Linked DNA regions of Stappia indica. The protein of the gene in region 2 interacts with the protein of the main gene of each other region in a pairwise test. Links are inferred from orthologs where the notes say so. Each region holds a gene or a part of one and is shown on either strand. Other genes may lie near its edges.

Region 1 (5,468 bases), 1.3 Mb from region 2 along the record:
GGCGATGCGGCGCACGCCGGCGGCCTTTGCCAGATAGGTCAGAAGGTCGAACTGGTTGTTGTCGCGGTTGAGCAGCGCCAGTCCGCCCGGCTCCAGCCCGAGGAAGATCTCGCCCTTGGCCTGGGCGATACGCTCGACCGAGCCGAAGAACTCCAGATGCACCGCCTCCACCGTGGTGATCGCCGCCACATGCGGGCGGACCATCTGCACCAGCGGCGTGATCTCGCCGGGATGGTTCATGCCGATCTCGAAGACACCGTATTCGGTGTCCGCCGGCATGCGCGCCAGGGTCAGCGGCACACCCCAGTGGTTGTTGAAGGAGGCGACCGGCGCATGGGTGCGCCCGGACGGCGACAGCGCCAGCTTCAGCATGTCCTTGGTGCTGGTCTTGCCGACCGAGCCGGTCACCGCGACGATGCGGGCACGGCTGCGGGCGCGCGAGGCCCGGCCGAGATCGCGCAGCGCCTCCAGCGGGTCCTCCACCACCAGATAGCGCCCCTGCGGCGGCAGCGCGCCGACCCGCTCGCGGGCGACGATGGCGAGCGCGGCCCCGGCCTCGCAGGCCTTGGCCGCGAAGTCGTGCCCGTCGAACCGCTCTCCGGCGATGGCGACGAAGGCCTCTCCCGCGGCAATGCTGCGGCTGTCGATGGAAACGCCGGTGACATGGGGTATGTCGGAACCGCGCAGCTCGCCGCCCGTCGCCTCGACCATCTCGTCCAGATACCACAGGGGCCGGTCGGGCTCGGCCGCGATCGGCTCGCCGACGACCGGCGCCGGCTTCACGACCTGGGCAGCGGGCGCCGTGAACGACGGGACCGCCGGCGCGACGAAGGCCGGATGCACGCTGGCCGCAACAGGCCTGGGCGCGACCTCGGGCTCCGGCGCGATGTCCGCCTCGAGCTCGGGCTCGTCCGCAGCAGCGAAGATCTCGTCCTCGGTCGCGGGCTCGTCTAGCGGTTCGGCGCCCGGCTCGTCCTGGGCGATCTCGTCGACCGGAGCCTCGTCCGCCGAAAGATCCTCTTCGGCCTCGTCGGCACCCTCGAGGAGTTCGTCGGCGTCAAGCTCGAGAACGAACTCCGTCTCGGAAGCCGGCTCATCGGTCTCGCTCTCCGCGTCGAAGGGCTCAGCGCCGTTCTCCTGCTCGCCCTCGCCCTCTTCCGCATCGGCCGGCAAGAGCTCGTCCGCCAGAAGATCTTCCTCGGTCAGCCGGATTTCCGGAAAGCCTCTGCTCTCCGACCCGTCCTCGGCCAGCAGATCGTCCTCGTCCGCAGGCGCATCTTCAGCCTGCGGCATCTCGGCCATCAGCTCGTCTTCGGCGGGCTCCTCTTCGCTCGGGCCCTCTTCGAGCACCTCGTCCTCATCGACCAGATCCTCTTCGGCGAGGTCTTCGGCCAGCAGCTCGTCTTCCGCAGCCTCCTCGGAAAGCGCGAAGTCCTGCGCCTCGTCGGCGTCCCGGTCGTCCTCTTCCTCGAACAGTTCGTCGAGCAGATCGTCCTCGGACAGTTCCAGGTGGAGCCCGTCCTCCTCGCCCGTCTGCTCAGCTGTCTCTCCGGCGATCTCCTCGCTCAGGTCAAAGCTCTCGGCGAGCGCCTGCTCCAGCGCATCGTCGAGATCGCGCGCGCCGTCGAGCCCCAGGTTGATGCCGCCGTCCTCGGCCGCGTCGAACAGCGCGCTTTCGGCCAGGGCCGCAATCGCCTCGCGGGCGACCTCGTGGTCGGAGAAGGGCAGCACCTCGTCGCCGACGATCTGCCCCGGCTCGTGCCCCTTGCCGGCGATGCACAGCACGTCGCCCGGCTGCAGCATGCCGATGGCCGCCTCGATGGCATCGCGCCGGTCGCCGATCTCCAGCGCCTCCGGCGCCCCGTCCATCACCTCGGCGCGGATCGCGGCAGGGTCTTCGCTGCGCGGATTGTCGTCGGTGACGATGACGATGTCGGCCTGCCGGGCCGCCGCCTGGCCCATCAAGGGCCGCTTGCCCGGATCGCGGTCGCCGCCCGCGCCGAACACCACAATCAGCCGCCCCTTGGTGAAGGGGCGCAGCGCCGCCAGCGCCGTGTCCAGCGCGTCGGGCTTGTGGGCATAGTCGACGAAGACCAGCGCCCCGTCGTCGGTCTCGCCGATCAGTTCCAGCCGGCCCGGCGCGCCCTGCAGATCTTCCAGCGCCGACAGCGCCACGCTGGTCGGCACGCCGCAGCAGATCGCAAGGCCCGCCGCGACCAGCGCGTTCGACACCTGGAACCGCCCGGCCAGCGGCAGGCGCACCTCGAAGAAGCCCTCGATCGTCTCGATCGACAGGACCTGCGCGAACCCGTCGTGGCGGATGTCGAGCAGCTTCAGGTCGTCGCCACCCTCGCCGACGGTGAAGACGCTGCGGCCGAGCTCATGCGCCAGTGCCAGGACGCGCCCGGCATAGGGCGCCGACGGCTCCAGCACCACCGGCTGGTCGCCCTCCAGCAGCGTATCGAACAGCCGCATCTTGGCCGCGAGATAGTCCTCGACATCGGCATGGTAGTCGAGGTGATCGCGCCCCAGATTGGTGAAGGCCGCAGCCGTCAGGCGCAGCCCGTCGAGCCGGCGCTGGTCGAGCCCGTGGCTGGAGGCCTCGAGCGCTGCATGGGTGATGCCGTCGTCGGCGAGCCGCGCCAGCGTCTGGTGCAGCGACACCGGGTCCGGCGTCGTCAGGCTGCCATACTGGGCGCCGCGGCTGGTCACCGTGCCGATGGTGCCGAGGCTCGCCGCCTCGAAGCCCGCATGGGCGAAGATCTGGCGGACGAAGACGGCGACGGAGGTCTTGCCGCTGGTGCCGGTCACCGCAACCAGCGTCTCGGGCTGGCGCTCGTAGAAGCGGGCGGCCATCAGCGCCAGCGTGCGGCGCGGATCGTCGCTGACGATGACGGGGCAGCAGCCCTCATCGGGGCCGAGCGCCGCAAGCGGCGTGTCGCTGCCCACCAGCAGGGCGCCGGCGCCGGCATCGCGTGCGGCCGTGATGAAACGGGTGCCGTCCGCCTTCGCGCCTTTCAGCGCGGCGAACACAAATCCCCTGGAAACCGTTCGGCTGTCTGCGGACAATCCGGCGATTTCGGTTTCGAACTCGGGCGCGGCGAGCACCTGTTCGCCGGTGAGGTCCTTCAGCAGCATGTCCTGCGCCAATATCCGTTGTGCGTCGTCGTCAGGACCGTAAGGGGAGCTTTGGTGCGACCCCGCCCCCTTGGCGATCCGGTCAGTAGGAAATCGATACCGTCTCCGTCTTGTCTCCGAACTTCGGCAAAACTCCGAGCATCGGGGCAACCCGTCGGATGATCGCCGAGGTGACCGGCGCGGTGTTCAGGCCCGCGGTCGCGCCGATGCCCTCGCGCTCGGACTTCGGCTCGTCGAGCACGACCAGGACCACGTAGCGCGGCTTGTCCATCGGGAAGGCAGAAAGGAAAGAATTGCGGCGCTTGTTGGATACGTAGCGGCCGTTCTCGATCTTTTCCGCCGTTCCGGTCTTGCCGCCGACCATGTAGCCCGGCACTTCCGCGCGCCGGCCGGAGCCCGACAGCACGTTGAGGCGGAACAGGTAGCGCATCATCTCGCTGGTCTGCGGGCTGACCACCTGCTTGGCCAGCTTGTCCGCCTCCTCGCGGGTGCGCGGCACGAAGGTCGGCGGGATCAGGCGGCCGCCATTCATCAGGGCCGCCGTCGCCACCGCCGTCTGCAGCGGCGTCACCGAGATGCCGTGGCCGAAGGAGATCGTGATCGCCGCCAGCTCGTTCCAGCGCGGCGGCAGCAGGGGCGTTGCCACTTCCGGCAGGTCCGTCTGCAGCCGCGAGGTCAGGCCGAGCCGCTCCATGAAGGCCTTCTGCTCGTCGACGCCGACCGACAGCATCATCTTGGCCGTGCCGATATTCGACGAATAGATGAAGGTCTCGGCGACCGACAGCATGCGTCCCTTGCCGTGGAAGTCGCTGATCGTCCGCCCGCCGACGCGCATCGGCCGCGTGGCGTCGAAACTGTCGTTCATCGTCACCTTGCCGCTGTCCAGCGCCATGGCGACGGTGAAGCCCTTGAACACCGAGCCCATCTCGTAGACGCCGCCGGACGCGCGGTTCATGCGGTCCTTTTCCAGCGCCTGGGCCCGGTCGTTGGGATCGAAGTCGGGGAGCGAGGACATGGCGACGACCTCGCCGGTCTCCGCGTCGAGAACGACGCCGATGCCGGCGATGGCCCGGTAGCGCTCCAGCGCCTTCACCAACTCGTCGCGCACCACATGCTGCACCCGCAGGTCGACCGACAGCTGCACCGGCTCCATCGAGCGGTCGCTGGCAAAGCCCAGCTCGCGCAGGTCGCCGAGCCAGGCCCGGTCGACCGCCAGCTCCATGCCGGAAATGCCCTGGTTGTCGACATTGACCGAGCCGACGATATGGCCGGCCGTCGGCCCGCCCGGATAGAAGCGGCTGTTCTCTTCCAGGAACCCGATGCCCGGAATGCCGAGATCGTGGATCTGCTGGCGCTGGCGCGGGGTCAGCTCGCGCTTCAGCCAGATGAAGCCGGCATTGCTCGCCAGCCGCCGGCGCACCGCATCGGTGCCCAGCTCCGGCAGCACGCTGGCAATGCCCTCCAGCGCCTCATCGACGTCGAGGATCTTGCGCGGCTCGGCGAACAGCGAGGCGGTCTTGATGTCGGTCGCCAGGATCTGGCCGTTGCGGTCCAAAAGGTCGGGGCGCGAGGCGGCGACGCTGTCCTGGGCCGAGATATAGGAGGCGGACTTGGACTCCTCGCTCATGCCCAGCATGATCAGCCGGCCGCCGATGGCCATGTAGACCACCGCGAACACCGCCATCGCCATGTGCACCCGCGCCCGCACGGCGCGCGTCGAGGGACCGCGCGGCACATGCCGCTCGCCGACCGTGCGGCGCTGCAGGAAGGAAACGGGCTGATCCGTAACCGCCATTGTCGCCCCCTATCGGACCGTCGGCGACGCGCCGGCGAAGCCGCCGAGCGTCAGGTTGCTGTCGATCGGCTCGAGCTGCACCGGTTTGATCGGCACATCCTCGATCCGGGTGATCTGCTCGACCGAGAGCGGCTGCAGCTGGAGGTGGTCGTTGTAGCGGTCGACCAGCCGCTGCAGGCGGCTCGGGTCGTTGAGCAGGCTCCATTCGGCGCGCAGCATCTGCAGCTGCGCCCGTTCGTCCTCGATCTGCCTCTGCAGCGCCGCGACATGCTCGGCCGAGCGTTCCGCGTCGTGCTTCATGTCGTAGACGGCGGCGGCAGCGGCCAGGACGCCGATGGCGAGGATGATGTTGGTGTAGCGGCTCATGGGCTTACTCCTCCCCGGCCGGCGCGGCGACCGACGGGGCGCCGAGTTCGCGGGGGTCGACTTCGCGTGCCGGGGCATCGAGACGGCGGGCGGCGCGCAGCTTCGCGGAGCGCGCGCGCGGATTGGCGGCAACCTCGTCCTCGCCCGGATCCACCGCACCGCGATGGAG
Region 2 (15,757 bases):
AGTGCCTGCCGGCTATGCGCTGGCGCGCCTGCGCCTGCCGTTCCGGGCGCTGATCCTGCTGGCCTTCCTGATCCCGCAGGCCTTCCCGAACCTGCCGGTCTACGTCAACATCGCCCGGCTCTTCTACCAGATCGGCCTCAACGGCACGGTCATCGGCGTCGTCCTGGTACATGTCACCCACGGGCTGGTCTATGCGGTCTGGATCGCCACTGCGGCCTTCTCCGCCGTCGACAGCGAGCTGGAACAGGCGGCCCGCTCGCTCGGGGCCGGCGCCTTCCGCGCGTTCCGGGACGTGACGCTGCCGCTTGCCGCCCCGGGGCTGCTGGCGAGCGCGATCTTCGTGTTCCTGGAATCCCTCGACGAGTTCACCGGCAGCTATTTCGTCGGCGCCCCCGATGTGAATCTGCTGCCGCTTCTGCTTTATACCGCAGGGGCAGGCGGAAACTATCAGGTGGCATCGATCACGGCACTGTTGCTCCTGATCCCGTCCATTGCTTTCATGCTCGTCGTCGAGCGATTCCTCAGATCCGACGTGCTGTCGAAGGTTGGCCATTGAAACGGGACCAGGGCGACAAGACCCCCGCACGGCGCTTCATCAGCGCGCAGCAGGTGGCACAAAAGGCCGGCGTATCGCGCTCGGCGGTCTCGCGCGCGTTCACGCCCGGCGCCAGCATCGCACCGGAGACCCGCGAGAAGGTCATGCAGGCGGCGGCCGAGCTCGGCTATCAGGTCAATGACCTGGCGCGCGGGCTGCTCGCCAATCGCAGCCGCCTCGTCGGGCTGATCGTCACCCGGCCCGAAGTGGGATTTCGCGCCCATCTCGTCTCCGCCCTGACACGGGCGCTGATCCTGCGTGGCAGCGTGCCTCTGATCATCAACACCGGCAGCCTCGAGCAGGAGCTTCAGGCGGCGCAGAACGCCCTGTTCGGATATCGGGCCGCTGCAACGATCATCCTGTCCGGCTCGCCCCCGGCCTCCTTCGTGGAGCTGGCCCGGCGCAACGGCCAGCCGCTGATCATGATCGGGCGCTCCGAGCCCGACTGCGATCACGTGCGCATCGACAATACCGGCGCGGCCCGAGCGGCCGCACGGCTCTTCGTCGAACGCGGCTTCACACGCCTTGCGGTGGCCGGTGTCTCCTCGGCGACGCCCAGCCTTGTCGAACGCGAGAAAGCCTTTGCGGACGAGGCCCAACGCCTTGGAGCCCATGTTGCCCGCGCTCACGGCGAGGAAGCGAACTATGCGGGCGGCCAGCAAGCCGCCGACGCGCTGTTTTCTCCCGATGCGACGCCCCGAAGACCCGAGGCGGTCTTCTGCGTCAACGATCTGGTCGCCATCGGCCTCATGGACCGGGCACGCAGCCGCTTCAGCCTCGACATTCCGCGCGATCTCGCCGTCATCGGCTTCGACGACATTCCCGAGGCCTCCTGGGACTCCTACCGGCTCAGCACCTTCCGGCAGGACCCAGAAAAGATGGCAGAAGGTGCCGTCGCCCATCTGGAGCGACGGTTGACCGACCTGGATGCGCCGCCCTCGACCCTGAGGCTGGAAGCCACTTTCGTGGAACGCGCGACGACGCCCGGACGTTGACCGCTCAGCCTGCCTCAGCGGCTGGCCAGGTCTGCCGCCGAAGGCAGAAAGATGCTACCTGCGGGGGACACGCCTCGGCGGAGCATGTTTCACCACACGGAGGACGACATCATGAGCGCTGACAACCGGCGAGCGGTAATCCGCCAGTTCACCTGCCTCGACGACAATTTCGGCGTCCTTGTCCATGTGCCGGAAAGCGCCAGCGGACCGGGCGGCACCATCGCCATCGACGTGCCTCACCCCGATCCCTACAAGGAGGTGCTGAGGGAGACCGGCTGGACGCTGACGGACATTCTCGTCACTCACCACCACTGGGACCATGTCCAGGGGCTGGAGAAGCTCAAGGCCGACACAGGCGCCCGCGTCACCGGCCCCGCCCTGTCGCGCGACAAGATCGCCGGGCTCGACGCCTTTGTGGAAGACGGCGACGAGATCACGGTCGCGGGGATCGCCTTCAAGGCGATCGGCACGCCCGGCCATACGCTCGACCAGATCTCGTGGTGGGCGCCGGAACTCTCCTTCGCCCATACCGGCGACACGTTGTTCTCGCTTGGCTGCGGCCGCATCTTCGAGGGCGATCCGGCGATGATGTGGGCTTCGCTGGAAAAGCTCGCCCACCTGCTGCCGCCGCAAACCTCCATCCATTGCGGCCACGAATACACTCTGTCCAACGCCCGCTTCGCGCTGACTGTCGATCCCGACAACGCCGCCCTGAAGGCGCGGGTTGCCGAGGTGGAGAGCCTGCGGCAGAAGGGCCTGCCGACGCTGCCGACGACGATGGCGGCGGAACTGGCGACAAATCCGTTCCTGCGCCCCGGCGACCCTGCGATCCGCAAGCACCTGGGCCTCGAAGGGGCAAGCGATGCGGCGGTCTTTGCCGAGATCCGGCGTCGCAAGGACACGTTCTGACCGCTTGCTGGAGCCGACCGCCATGTTCGACCCTGACATGACCGCCGCCGAGATCATCTCGATGCTCGGCCTCACGCCGCACCCCGAAGGCGGGCACTACCGGGAGACGTTCCGCGACAGCGAGACGGATGCCGCGGGCCGTGCCCGCTCGACCGCCATCTACTATCTGCTGGAGGCGGGCGAGCTCTCGGCCTGGCACCGGGTGGATGCGGTCGAGATCTGGCACTGGCACGCCGGCGGGCCGCTCGCCCTGACCATCTCGGAGAACGGACACGACGCCCGCGCCCTGCATCTGGGAAACGACCTTGCCGCCGGCCAGCACCCGCAAGGCATCGTACCGGCAGGAGCGTGGCAGACGGCCGAAAGCCTCGGCCGCTGGACGCTGGTCGGTTGCACCGTGGCGCCCGGCTTCGAGTTTGCCGGCTTCGAGATGGCGCCTCCCGGCTGGCGGCCCGTTCCACGCGGCTGAATTTCGGCGCGGAACCGCAGCGCTTCGGGGTTTCCCGGCTTGCGCTCCGGCACCCAAAGGCTACAGTGCGCGCGAATTTCACCAGCGGCGACCTGCCGGCCCGTGCCGGCGCACGGATCGCCGCAACCCGCCTCAACCTGCCCAGGACTGGAACTACGGACCCCATGGCACACAAAGACATCAAGAAGGTGGTGCTCGCCTATTCCGGCGGCCTCGATACCTCGATCATCCTGAAGTGGCTGCAGACCGAATACGGCTGCGAGGTGGTGACCTTCACCGCCGATCTCGGTCAGGGCGAAGAGCTGGAGCCGGCGCGCAAGAAGGCCGAGCTGCTCGGCATCAAGGAAATCCACATCGACGATCTGCGCGAGGAATTCATCCGCGACTTCGTCTTCCCGATGTTCCGTGCCAATGCGGTCTACGAGGGCGTCTACCTGCTCGGCACCTCCATCGCCCGTCCGCTGATCTCCAAGCGGCTGATCGAGATCGCCCACGAGACCGGCGCCGACGCGATCGCCCACGGCGCCACCGGCAAGGGCAACGACCAGGTTCGCTTCGAGCTGTCGGCCTACGCGCTCGACCCGGACATCAAGGTCATCGCTCCCTGGCGCGACTGGACCTTCAAGTCCCGTACCGACCTCATCGAATTCGCCGAGCAGCACCAGATCCCGGTGCCGAAGGACAAGCGCGGCGAGGCGCCGTTCTCTGTCGACGCCAACATGCTGCACTCCTCGTCCGAGGGTAAGGTCCTCGAGGATCCGTGGGAGGAGCCGCCGGCATATGTCTACCAGCGCACCGTCGACCCGATGGAGGCGCCGGATGTCCCGACCGAGATCACCATCGGCTTCGAGAAGGGCGACGCCGTGTCGCTCAACGGCGAGAAGCTGTCGCCGGCAACCCTGTTCGCCAAGCTGAACGAGTATGGCCGGGAGAACGGCATCGGCCGCCTCGACCTCGTCGAGAACCGCTTCGTCGGCATGAAGTCGCGCGGCGTTTACGAGACGCCGGGCGGCACGATCCTGCTCACCGCCCACCGGGCGATCGAGTCGATCACTCTCGACCGCGGCGCCAGCCACCTGAAGGACGAGCTGATGCCGCGCTATGCGGAGCTCATCTACAACGGCTTCTGGTTCTCGCCGGAGCGCGAGATGCTGCAGGCCGCCATCGACAAGAGCCAGGAAAAGGTCGCCGGCGAGGTCCGCCTCAAGCTCTACAAGGGCAACGTCATCGTCGTCGGCCGCCAGTCGCCCTACTCGCTCTACTCCGAGGAGCTGGTGACGTTCGAGGACGATCGCGGCGCCTACGACCAGAAGGACGCGGCCGGCTTCATCCGCCTGAACGCCCTGCGCCTGCGCACCCTGGCCAAGCGCGACCGGCTGAAGTGACATCGCACCCGGCGCGGGATGCAGTCTGGCTCGCCGATCTCGGCGACCGGCTCGCTCGCGCCGGGTTTCGCCTGCTCGGCCGGTTCGAACCCGCCCCGGACGACGGGATGCCCGACGCAAGAGCAGGCCATGCTGCCCGTGCCGTGTTCGTTGTCGGCAGCCTTTCCAACGCCCTCTTCGAAATCTTCGCACGCAGTCCTGAAGCGGCCGACGGCCTGCCGGATCCGCTGGATCGCTTCACCCGCCGGGTCCTGACCCGGCTGGCCGAGAGCGAGGGCCTCGGCATCGTCTTTCCCTTCGAAGGCCCTCCCTACCACCCCTTCCAGCGCTGGACACTGAGGGCCGGCAGCTTCTCGCGCTCGCCGATGGGCGTGCTGGCGCATCGCACATTCGGCCCCTGGGCAGGCCTGCGTGCAGCCCTCCTGTCGCCGGAGCCGCTGGCTGTGCCCGCAGCGTCACCCGCGGACGGCCCCTGCCCGACCTGCTCCGACATGCCGTGCATGTCCGCCTGCCCGGCCGGCGCCCTGTCGCAGGCCGGCTATGACGTGCCGCGCTGTCTGGCCTATTTGCGGGCGAACCCTACCGCGCCCTGCCATGCCGGCTGCCTCGCACGGCATGCCTGCCCCTTCGGCCGCGCGCATGCGCAGTCGGCGCAAGCCGGCAGCTTCCACATGCGCAGCTTTCTCAGCTGAACTGGCGCGATCCGGGCGGCTGGGACCTCAGCGGTCGCGGACAGCAACGAACCGGGCAAGCCCCGCAAGCGGCGCCGCGCGAGCGCCATACGGGGCAAGCAGCGTCTCCGCCTCGCCGACCAGACGGGAAAGCTCCGCGCGCGTCCACTCGGCGCCCTTGAGCGCAACCAGCGTCGCCTTGCCGGCGGCCGCATCCTTGCCGGCCGCCTTGCCGAGCGCGGCCGCATCGCCCTCGACGTCGAGCAGGTCGTCGGCCAGCTGGAACGCAAGGCCGATCACCTCACCGAACCGGGTAAGCCGCTCGATATCCTCATCAGATGCCCCGGCAAGCCGGGCGCCGGTGCGCGCCGCATAGCGGATCAAGGCGCCGGTCTTCATCGACTGCAGCAGGCGGATCTCCGCCTCGCCGAGCGTGCTGTGTTCGGCTGCAAGATCGAGCATCTGCCCGCCCGCCATGCCGCCGACACCGGCGGCGCGCGCCAGGTCGCGCGACGCCGACAGCCGGACGTCGGCGTCCACATGCACCCGCGGATCGGCGACGAGATCGAAGGCCAGCGTCAGCAGCGCGTCGCCGGCAAGGATCGCCGTCGCCTCGTCGAAGGCGCGGTGAACCGTCGGCCGGCCGCGGCGCATGTCGTCGTCGTCCATCGCCGGAAGATCGTCATGGACGAGCGAATAACAGTGGATGCATTCGAGAGCGGCGGCCGCGACGAGCACGCCCTCGTCGTCGCGGCCGAACAGCCGCGCCGCCGCGATCATCAAGCCCGGGCGCAGCCGCTTGCCGCCCCCGAGCGCCGCATAGCGCATTGCTTCGACAAGCCGGTCGGGGCGCGCCGGCTCCTCTTCGCACGGCTGCAAGGCAAGCAGGGTCTCGAGCATTGCCTCGAACCGCCCTGCATCGGCGGCAAGCTGGTCGGCGGCATCGGCAGTCACGGGAACGGCTCCGGAAAACCTTGAGGAACGGGGGCCGGCCTCGATCCGCCGGCGCCTCGCCTCAGTGTCGAAAAACCCGGCGAAGGTCAACCACCTCCAGGAAGGTTCGGTGGCGGCAGGCGACCATCTGTTGTCTGAGACATTGCCAACCTGTATTCCCTCGCCACAGTGTGGCACCGTGCGCGAGGGGATCGGCACGGCGGACGGCGGGGGCGAATGAGCGAAGGCGAAGTCAGGAGCGAGACGCGACGGCCGCGCCGCAGGCGCTTGCGACGGATCGTGCTGCGTACGCTTCTCGCCATTGTGCTGCTGCCGCCCGTCCTGACCCTGCTCTGGGCCGTGGTGCCGCCCATAAGCACGCTGATGCTCGCCCGCTATGTCCAGGGGCTCTGGGTCGACCGCGACTATGTGTCCCTCGACGCAATCTCCCCGCATCTCGTGCGGTCCGTCGTCGCCTCGGAGGATGCCCGCTTCTGCCAGCATGGCGGCGTCGACTGGGAGGCGCTGGAGAGCCAGATCGCCGCGCTGAACGACGGCGACGACGTGCGCGGCGCCTCGACCATCACCATGCAGGTCGCCAAGAACCTGTTCCTGTGGAACGACCGCAGCTATGTCCGCAAGGCCGTGGAACTGCCGCTGGCGCTGATGATCGACGCCATGCTGACCAAGCGGCGGATCCTGGAAATCTACCTCAACATCGCGGAATGGGGCGAGGGCGTCTTCGGAGCGGAGGCAGCGGCGCAGGCCTGGTTCGGCAAGCCCGCGAAGGACCTCGATCGTACGGAAGCCGCGCGCCTGGCCACCGCGCTTCCCAACCCGATCGCCCGCAATCCGGCCCGGCCGCGCCCCGGCCACGACCGGCTGGCGCGGATCAATCGCGGCCGGGCCGCGGCGATCGAGCCGCATCTGGACTGCATCCCCGGTTTCGGCCCCTGATCGCGACGTAAAGAATCGCCCGGACACGACAAATTTTCTGACTTTCGGGCTGGCAAAGCGGCAAAAGGTCCGGTATAAGCCCGCCATTCCTGCACACCGTGTAGACCCACGCCCCGGGCTGACCCGGTCCGGGTTTTGCGGGATATTGCACGACGGAGAGTACGACAATGGCCGTTCCGAAGAGAAAAACCACGCGCATGAAGCGCGGCGCGCGTCGCTCCGCGGACGCCCTGAAGCAGCCGACCTATGTCGAGGACAAGGATTCGGGCGAACTTCGCCGCCCGCATCACGTCGACCTGAAGACGGGCATGTACCGGGGCCGCCAGATCCTGGCGGTGAAGGAAGACGTCTGATCGGAGCTTCCGGCAGGCGCGGCGTCCGTCGTCGCGTCGTATCGGTAAGACCTTCGCCCCGGCCAGCCGGCCGGGGTTTGCGCGTTTTAGAAAGGGATCGAAGCCCGTGCTTCGATCCCTTTTTTGCGTTGCGCCTGCCGTCGGGTCCCGCACCCGTAACGTGGAAACCCTGTTCAGGGTTGTTCCAGGACCCTTGCGAGGCAACCTTGCAGGAGAAACGCAACTCCGGCTACCAAGGCAGCTATACGCGCAGGGGCGGTGCGCGAGGGCACGATCAGCGCAGTTTGCCGGGGTCGCATGAACGACGACAACAGCGGGACGTCTAAGGTCCGGAAACGACGGGTCATCTACATACCAGGCTACGACCTGCGCCGGCCCGAGACAGTCTTCAGCCAACTCACGGAAGAATTGGCCCGATTCCTGAGACTCCGGTCGGTGTCGGGGTCGTTCTCCGGTTTGAGGCCAGGCGCCGGATCCGGCGGATCTTCTGTCGACTGGACCGGTGAAATCACCTGGCCGGAAGGCGTGGTGACGACGCGATTCTCCCTGCTGGGTTGGCGGGATCTGAGCAAGCGCGACTTTCGACGCCCCCTCTGGGCGGTCATTGCGGGGGCTGTGCGCACATTTGTCCTGTTCGCGATGGCCGGCGGCTACAGGGAGCGCCTGCGTGCCAACTGGATGAACGGCCTTTTCTTTCTCTACCCGATGCTTGCGCTTCTGATGTTTCTGGTCGCCTCGATCGTGCCGGCGCTGCTTTTTCCCTTCATTCTTCCCGGGACCGGTCCTGTCCATGCGGCCTTGAGCGTTGCGGCAGGCCTGGCCTGGATGATCTCGCTTTACCAGGTGACGCGTCTCGTGGAACGCTGGACCTATCTCTGGTACCTGATCCAGGACTGGTATTCCATCGGACGTCTGGCGCGCAATGAAGACCCGCAGATGACGGCGCGCATCGCCGAGTTCGCCGAACGGATCATCGGGATGGCCACCGAATGCGAGCCGGACGAGGAGTTTGTCCTTGTTGCCCACAGTTCCGGAACCTTTGTTCTGCTCTACACGCTGCGGGAGGTGCTGAAGCGCGTGCCGGATTTCGGCGCGGCGCAGGGCCAGGTCACCGTTCTGACGATGGGGTCGGCATTCGGCTATGTCGGCGGCTTCGGCGCGCAGAGAGGCTTCGGCGCCGCTGTCGCGAGCCTTGCCCAGGCACGGCATCTCGACTGGACCGATGTCTATGCCCCCCACGATATCCTTTGCTGCGGAAAGACCACGCCGGTGGCGACCTATGCGCCTTGGCTGGCGCGACACGTCCAGGAGCCGAGACGTTTCAGCGTGAGGGTGCCGGACCGGATGACCGCCGGGCTCTATCGCCATCTTCGGTTCCGCTTCTTCAAGCTGCATTTCTGCTATTTCCTCGCCTCCGAGCGAGCGGACCTCTTTGACTTCTACCGGCTTACTCTCGGGCCGTTGCCCGCGGCCCGGCAACTCGGCCGCTGGGAAAAATCGCTCCCCTGAGAACAGGGCCCCGCGCTGGCAGGCTTTCACGGCGGAACGCCGACTTCGTCTGTGGCCGCAGGCACATAAAAAAGGGCTTCCGGCATGCCGGAAGCCCCGAAGCTCGCACCGATGCGGCCTTGGTTGTCTCGCGCCAGCGTCAGCCGTTGGCGTAGTACTGGCCACCGTTGATGGTCAGCACGGCGCCGGTCATGAACGCGGCTTCCTTCGAGGCGAGATAGGCAACCGCAGCCGCGATCTCCTCCGCCTGGCCGAGCCGGCCGACCGGAATGCCCGCGATGATCCCCTCCAGAACCTTTTCCGGCACCGCCGCCACCATGTCGGTGTCGATATAGCCCGGGCAAATGGCGTTGACCGTGATGCCCTTGCGGGCGTTTTCGGACGCCAGCGCCTTGGTGAAACCGATCACGCCGGCCTTGGCGGCCGAGTAGTTGGTCTGGCCGAGCTGGCCCTTCTGTCCGTTTATGGACGAAATGTTGATGATGCGGCCGTGGCCGCGCTCGCGCATGCCGTCGATGACCGGGCGTGTCATGGTGAACATGGAATCGAGATTGGTGCGGATCACCGCCGACCACTGCTCGAAGTCCATCTTGTGGAACCAGCCGTCACGGGTGATGCCGGCATTGTTGACGAGCACCTCCACGGCACCGAGGTCGGAAACCACCTGCCCCACACCCTGGTTGCAGGCCTCGGGATCGGCCACATCCCACTGGTAGACGTGGATGCCCGTCTCCGCCTTGAACGCCTCGGCCTTCTCGGTGTTGCCGGCATAGGTCGCCGCCACCGTGTAGCCTGCGGCCTTCAGGCCCTTGGAGATGGCGGCGCCGATGCCACGCGTACCACCCGTCACGATTGCCACATTGCTCATGCATTTCCTCCCGTTCAACTCGCGCTGCCGTGCCAGCCGCCGCCGACTGGCCCGGTCGCAGGCGAAGAGCCGATCCGGCTCCAGCCCGCAGTCCAGCCGATGGCGGCCGCCTGTGCCTTGACCGGCATCAAGCGCCCGCCATCAAATGATGGTCAGCGCTCCACGCAGAGCGCCACACCCATGCCGCCGCCGATGCACAGCGTCGCCAGGCCCTTCTTGGCGTCGCGGCGCGCCATCTCGTGCAGCAGCGTGACGAGCACGCGCGCGCCCGAGGCGCCGATCGGGTGACCGATGGCGATCGCGCCACCGTTGACGTTCACGATGTCCGGGTTCCAGCCCATGTCCTTGTTCACCGCACAGGCCTGGGCGGCAAAGGCCTCGTTGGCCTCCACGAGATCGAGGTCCTCGACCTTCCAGCCGGCCTTGGCCAGCGCCTTGCGCGAGGCCGGGATCGGGCCGGAGCCCATGATCGTCGGATCGACACCGGCGGTTGCCCAGGAGGCCACACGGGCAAGCGGCGTCAGGCCGCGGCGTGCAGCCTCTGCCGCACTCATCACAACCAGAGCAGCAGCGCCGTCGTTGATGCCCGACGCATTGCCCGCCGTTACCGAACCTTCCTTGGCAAAGGCCGGGCGCAGCTTGGTCATGCTGTCGAGGCTCGCGCCGTGGCGGATATACTCGTCGTCCTCGACGATCCGGTCGCCCTTGCGCTCCTTGATCGTCACCGGCGTGATCTCGTCCTTGAAGCGGCCGGCCTTCTGCGCGGCTTCCGCCTTGTTCTGCGAGGCGACCGCAAACTCGTCCTGCTGCTCGCGGGAGATCTGCCACTTCTGTGCGACGTTCTCGGCCGTCTGGCCCATGTGGTAGCCGTTGAAGGCGTCCCACAGACCATCCTTGATCATCGTGTCGATCATCTTGTAGTCGCCCATCTTGTAGCCGGCGCGCATATGGGCGCAATGCGGCGACAGGGACATGTTCTCCTGGCCGCCGGCAACGATGATGGACGCATCGCCCGCCGCGATCTGCTGCATGGCGATGGCGACGGTACGCAGGCCCGAACCGCAGACCTGGTTCAGCACCCAGGCCGTCGCGCTGTCGGGGATACCGGCCAGGATGGCGGCCTGGCGTGCCGGGTTCTGGCCCTGGCCCGCCGTCAGCACCTGGCCGAACACGACCTCGTCGACATCGGCGGCGGCAACCGAGGCGCGCTCGAGCGCCGAGCGGATCGCTACAGCCCCGAGCTCATGGGCGGGCGTGTTTGCGAAAGCGCCGTTGAAGGATCCGACAGCGGTGCGCGTTGCGCTGACGATGACGACGTCGTTGGATGCGCTCATTTCATGATCTCCCGAAAAACCGGACCTCCCGTGGCGCGAGCAATCCCCCTGGTTGTTGTTCGGCTGCCTGCGCGTTTCTCGCAAACTAGAGACGCCCGCCCGCCAAGTGTCAACCGCAACACCCCGTAGCCATCGGCGATTTTCCCGCTCGCCGGGTCATCCTTTCGGTGCAGTCCGGGTGCTGCCTGACAAGTTTGACAAAACGGTGGTGCGCCCGCCTACGATTGGCTTATCGTGCGACAGGAAAAAGTCGCGGAGGGTGCAGGTTGATCTGCCGGCCGCGGCCCAGGGAGGAATGCCGCAACGGCTTGCGGGCCGGGGCGCGAAGCCGGGATCCGAAAATCGACATGGCTACAAAAAGCAACGAGCCGACCATCATCAAGAAATACGCAAACCGGCGTCTCTACAACACCGGGACCAGCACATACGTAACGCTGGAAGACCTCGCCCTGATGGTGAAGGACGAGGAAGATTTCGTGGTCTTCGACGCGAAGACGGGCGACGAGATCACTCGCTCCGTGCTCACCCAGATCATCTTCGAGCAGGAGAACAAGGGACAGAACCTGCTGCCGATCACATTCCTGCGTCAGCTGATCCGCTTCTATGGCGACAGCATGCAGAACGTGGTGCCGTCCTATCTCGACTTCTCGATATCCTCGCTCACCAGGGAGCAGGACAAGCTGCGCGAGCAGATGGCCAGCGCCTTCGGCTCTACAGCCTTCGACGCGATCGAGGACCAGGTGAAGCGCAACGCGGAGATCTTCGATCGCGCCATGCGCATGTTCCTGCCCTTCGGCACCGGCAAGGAGGGGGAAGCCCAGGCACGGGCGGCAGACCCTGCGAGAGGTACCGAACCTGCGAGCGCCGACGATCTCGACGCGCTGAAAAAGCAGCTCGCCGACATGCAGAAGAAGATCGACGCCATCGCCGGCGGCGGCCGCGAGTAGTTCGCAGCCGGCCGCCGGATTCCGGCGTCAGCCGCGGTCGGCGCCGAAGCCGGCCGCTTCGATGCCCGCCACGGCGCAGGCCTCGTCATTGTCCGAAGTGTCGCCGCTGATGCCGACGGCACCGAGGATCTCGCCGCCTTCGCCAGCGCGAATCAGCACGCCGCCCGGCACCGGAACGATGGCGCCGCCCGCGACACCATTCAGGGCCTGCACGAAATGCGGCCGCGTCTTCGCATTCTCGTCGAGCCAGCGCGAACCGGCCCCCACCGCAATCGCCCCATAGGCCTTGCCGCTCGCCACCTGCGGCCGCAGGATCGAGGATCCATCCTGGCGCTTCAGCGCGACAAGATGGCCTCCGGCGTCGAGCACGGCGACGGTGAGCGGCTTGAGGCCGAGTTCGGCGCCCTTGGCGAGCGCCGCATCGACAATCTTTTCCGCGCTGGAAAGGGTCAGTTTGCTCATTTTCTATGGTCTCCGTGCCGGCATCCGATAATCTTTGCCAGTCCATGGCTAGCAGCGTCACCGCTTGCCACCAACGGACAAGAACGACAAGCACTCGTTCCCCAGAGACGAAAATCCTCCCGCCGACCGGCGGACCTTCCCGCCTGACGGCCGGCCGATCCTCGAGGTTCGCGAACCGGCGCAAGACCAGAACAAGGATGGACCATGCGCGACTTCCATGCACCGGGACGCTCCTGCGTCCATGCCACCACCGCAATGGCGGCAACCTCGCATCCGCTGGCGAGCGCGGCCGCACTGGAAATGCTGCAGGCCGGAGGCAACGCCGTCGACGCCGCCGTGGCCGCCTCGGCGGTGCTTGCGGTCGTCGAGCCGCAGATGACCGGCATCGGCGGCGACTGTTTCGCCATCGTCGCCCGGCCCGACGGGTCGGTCCACGGGATCAACGGCTCGGGGCCCGCACCGAAGGCGGCAACGCCCGCGCGGCTTGCCGAACTCGGCGTAACGAGCATCGACGCACAGGGCCCCCATTCGGTCACCGTTCCGGGAGCCATTCGCGCCTGGCACGACCTTCTTGCCGCTCACGGCCGCCGCGGCTTCGCAGAAGTGCTCAAGCGCGCGATCTCCTATGCCAGGGACGGCTACCCGGTCGCACCGCGCGTTGCCCATGACTGGGCGCTGGCGGTCCCCAAGCTTGCCGCCGACCAGGGCGCGCGCGACAGCTATCTCTTCGGCGGCGCCGCGCCCAAGGCCGGCGACATCGTCCGTCAGCCGGCCCTGGCACGCACGCTGCAGAAGATTGCCTCGGAAGGCCCCTCCGGCTTCTACGAGGGCGAGGTCGCCCGCGATATCGTCGACACGCTGGCAGCCCGCGGCGGCCTGATGAGCCTCGATGATCTCGCCGGCATGACCACCCTGCCGATGCCGCCGGTGATCCGCTCCTATCGCGGCATCGACGTCGCCGAGCTTCCGCCCAACGGCCAGGGGTTCATCGCGCTTGTCATGCTGGGCCTGCTGGAGCGTTTCGACCTCGCCTCTCTCGATCCGCTGGGTACCACCCGCTTCCATCTCGAACTGGAGGCCGGCCGCCTTGCCTATTCGGTGCGCGACCTGTTCCTCGCCGATCCGGACCACATGCAACACGGGCCGGACGCCTTCCTCGCCTCCGACTATCTCGACGAGCTGGCGAGCAGGATCTCTGCGTCGGCCCGCATCCCGGAGATCCCGCCTGCCCTGCTCGGCCCCTCGTCGGACACGGTCTACCTGACGGTGGTCGACGGCGAAGGCATGGCCGTCTCCTTCATCAACTCCGTCTACAAGAGCTTCGGGTCCGGCATCTGCGCGCCGAAAAGCGGCGTCATGCTGCAGAACCGCGGCGCCTGTTTCCGCCTGGAGCCAGGGCATCCGAACTGCATCGACGGCGGCAAGCGGCCCTTGCACACCATCATCCCGGCCATGGCGCTGAAGGACGGCCGCCCCTATCTCTCCTTCGGCGTGATGGGAGGCGGCTACCAGCCCTGCGGCCATGCCCATGTGCTGAGCAACATCGTCGATTTCGGTATGGATCCGCAGGAGGCCATCGACGCTCCGCGCATGTTCTTCGACGAGACCACGCACGTGCTGCAGGCAGAGCGTCACGTGCCGCCGGCCACATTGGAGGGCCTGCGCAAGCTCGGTCATCAGGTGGACGTTGTCGCAGAGCCGATCGGCGGCGGCCAGGCGATCCTCATCGACCGTGCCCGCGGGGTGTTGGTCGGCGGCTCCGATCCGCGCAAGGACGGTTGCGCCATCGGCTATTGAGCCGGGGGGACGTCCCTGCCCTCGCGAAACCCGAGGTCAGCGGCTGACGGCGAGCACCCGCCCGGGAGCAGACAGGCGCGGCTGGCGCTCCGCCAGCCGATAGGCCTCGAGCGCCTGCTCGGGCGCCGCCCTTCGGCGCACGCGCAACTGCGGCACGTGCTCACGCATGGCAATGAGTTGGGCGAGAAAAGCCGCCTGCGGACGATAGAGGCGGGCGAAGCGATCGCTGCGCGGCTCGCTGACCGGCGCGACCGGGACGACGGCACGGGCGGCAGACGCAGGTGTGGCGTTGCCCGTCGAGGACACCGTGCTGGTGACCCGTCGATACTCTCCTGGTCCTGCCGCGGGACGTCTGCCCTGCTCGATCCGCATTTCCGCCTCCCAGGCGTGCCAATTTGATACATTGGCGTTGTTCCTAGGGAATTTAGCGCAAATGCCGTGCCAGTCGATAACCTTTTGTTAACTTTTGACGCAAGGGAAGATTGCAGCGCGTCCTTGTCCCCCGCTTTTCAGGAGCGTCCGGGCGGCGACGCCCCCCGCGCGACCATCAACGATACTGATCGCCGTTGGACACGCCGAAATCGCGGCGCGCTCCGGTGATGGTGATTGAAAAGCCCGCGATCACGTCGACCAACGACACGCACATCAGGATGAAGAACACCGACGTCGCGGCCTTGCCGACCGTGAGAAACTCCACGAGGTAGGCGATGAAGACCAGCGTGGAAAAGATATGATCCGCGAGCGCCGAGACCCCGGTGCGGGTCGCCTTCAGCAATTCGAGGAAAAGCAGCACCAGGGCGCAAAGGATCATCAGGTCGCCGCCCAGCAACGAAAAGCGCGCCCCAGACACCAGGTCGAGTGTGACGACAGGAACCAGCCAGGGATTGCCGCCGGCGCCGAACAGGCCGAAAGCGACGATGTTGTAGGCGATCAGCGGCAACACGGTGAGCGGAATCGAAGCGATCAGCGGCATGACAGGTCCTCGTTGTGCCGGACGAAGATCCGGGCGGGCTCCCGAACAACGGCCACGGCGCGGCAGACTGCCAGGCGAATCGCGGTCGCAGGCGAACGAGGATGGCCGCCCGGCACCTTGCAGGCAATCGGCAACCGCCCCTCGCAATCGGAAACGAAAAAAGCCCGGGGCACGGGGCCCCGGGCTTCAAGGTGCAACCGTCGGTCACGGCGGCTGCTTCGGGAGATGGGTCGGCAGGGCTCAGACGCGCTGGCTGCCCTGACCGAATTCCGGATAGGCCTCAATGCCGACCTCGGCCTTGTCGAGACCAAGGGCCTCTTCCTCGGCCGACGCGCGGATGCCGATCGTCGACTTCAGGATCATCCAGACGACCAGGCTGATCACGAAGGTGAAGACGCCATAGGCGACGATGCCGATGATCTGGACCGAGTAGGACGCATCGCTGTTGGACAGCGGCACGATCAGCGTGCCCCAGATGCCGGCCACAAGGTGGACCGGGATGGCACCAACGACGTCGTCGATCTTCAGCTTGTCGAGCAGCGGCACGGTGAAGACGACGATCACGCCGCCGACGGCGCCGATGAACACGGCCTGCCAGAC

The links.
Region 1: the proteins of mtgA (region 2) and GH266_RS06695 interact in binary tests that used the Escherichia coli proteins (3 or more experiments, as listed by UniProt). The link is inferred for Stappia indica from one-to-one orthologs.

The regions. Positions count from the first base shown.
Region 1 is NZ_CP046908.1:1,406,840-1,412,307, forward strand. What follows is about bases 2,578-5,468. They hold GH266_RS06695 (peptidoglycan D,D-transpeptidase FtsI family protein), read right to left. Parts: upstream 4,934-5,468; coding sequence 3,221-4,933; downstream 2,578-3,220. Other genes in these bases: ftsL (cell division protein FtsL), read right to left, coding at 4,943-5,299; rsmH (16S rRNA (cytosine(1402)-N(4))-methyltransferase RsmH), read right to left, coding at 5,304-5,468. Outside these bases: GH266_RS23455 (UDP-N-acetylmuramoylalanyl-D-glutamyl-2,6-diaminopimelate--D-alanyl-D-alanine ligase), read right to left, coding at 1-1,302. UniProt on the Escherichia coli protein: Essential cell division protein that catalyzes cross-linking of the peptidoglycan cell wall at the division septum. Required for localization of FtsN.
Region 2 is NZ_CP046908.1:2,732,301-2,748,057, forward strand. The notes cover bases 5,330-8,054. They hold mtgA (monofunctional biosynthetic peptidoglycan transglycosylase), read left to right. Parts: upstream 5,330-6,194; coding sequence 6,195-6,914; downstream 6,915-8,054. Other genes in these bases: GH266_RS12890 (polyprenyl synthetase family protein), read right to left, coding at 5,330-5,924; rpmF (50S ribosomal protein L32), read left to right, coding at 7,082-7,267; GH266_RS12905 (hypothetical protein), read left to right, coding at 7,565-8,054. Outside these bases: GH266_RS12860 (ABC transporter permease), read left to right, coding at 1-556; GH266_RS12865 (LacI family DNA-binding transcriptional regulator), read left to right, coding at 553-1,590; gloB (hydroxyacylglutathione hydrolase), read left to right, coding at 1,702-2,499; GH266_RS12875 (cupin domain-containing protein), read left to right, coding at 2,537-2,968; GH266_RS12880 (argininosuccinate synthase), read left to right, coding at 3,133-4,353; GH266_RS12885 (hypothetical protein), read left to right, coding at 4,350-5,045; more of GH266_RS12890, read right to left, coding at 5,073-5,329; more of GH266_RS12905, read left to right, coding at 8,055-8,776; phbB (acetoacetyl-CoA reductase), read right to left, coding at 8,916-9,644; GH266_RS12915 (acetyl-CoA C-acetyltransferase), read right to left, coding at 9,797-10,978; polyhydroxyalkanoate synthesis repressor PhaR, read left to right, coding at 11,326-11,925; GH266_RS12925 (GlcG/HbpS family heme-binding protein), read right to left, coding at 11,953-12,387; ggt (gamma-glutamyltransferase), read left to right, coding at 12,592-14,184; GH266_RS12935 (hypothetical protein), read right to left, coding at 14,221-14,556; GH266_RS12940 (hypothetical protein), read right to left, coding at 14,732-15,157; GH266_RS12945 (ammonium transporter), read right to left, coding at 15,398-15,757. UniProt on the Escherichia coli protein: Peptidoglycan polymerase that catalyzes glycan chain elongation from lipid-linked precursors. May play a role in peptidoglycan assembly during cell division in collaboration with other cell division proteins.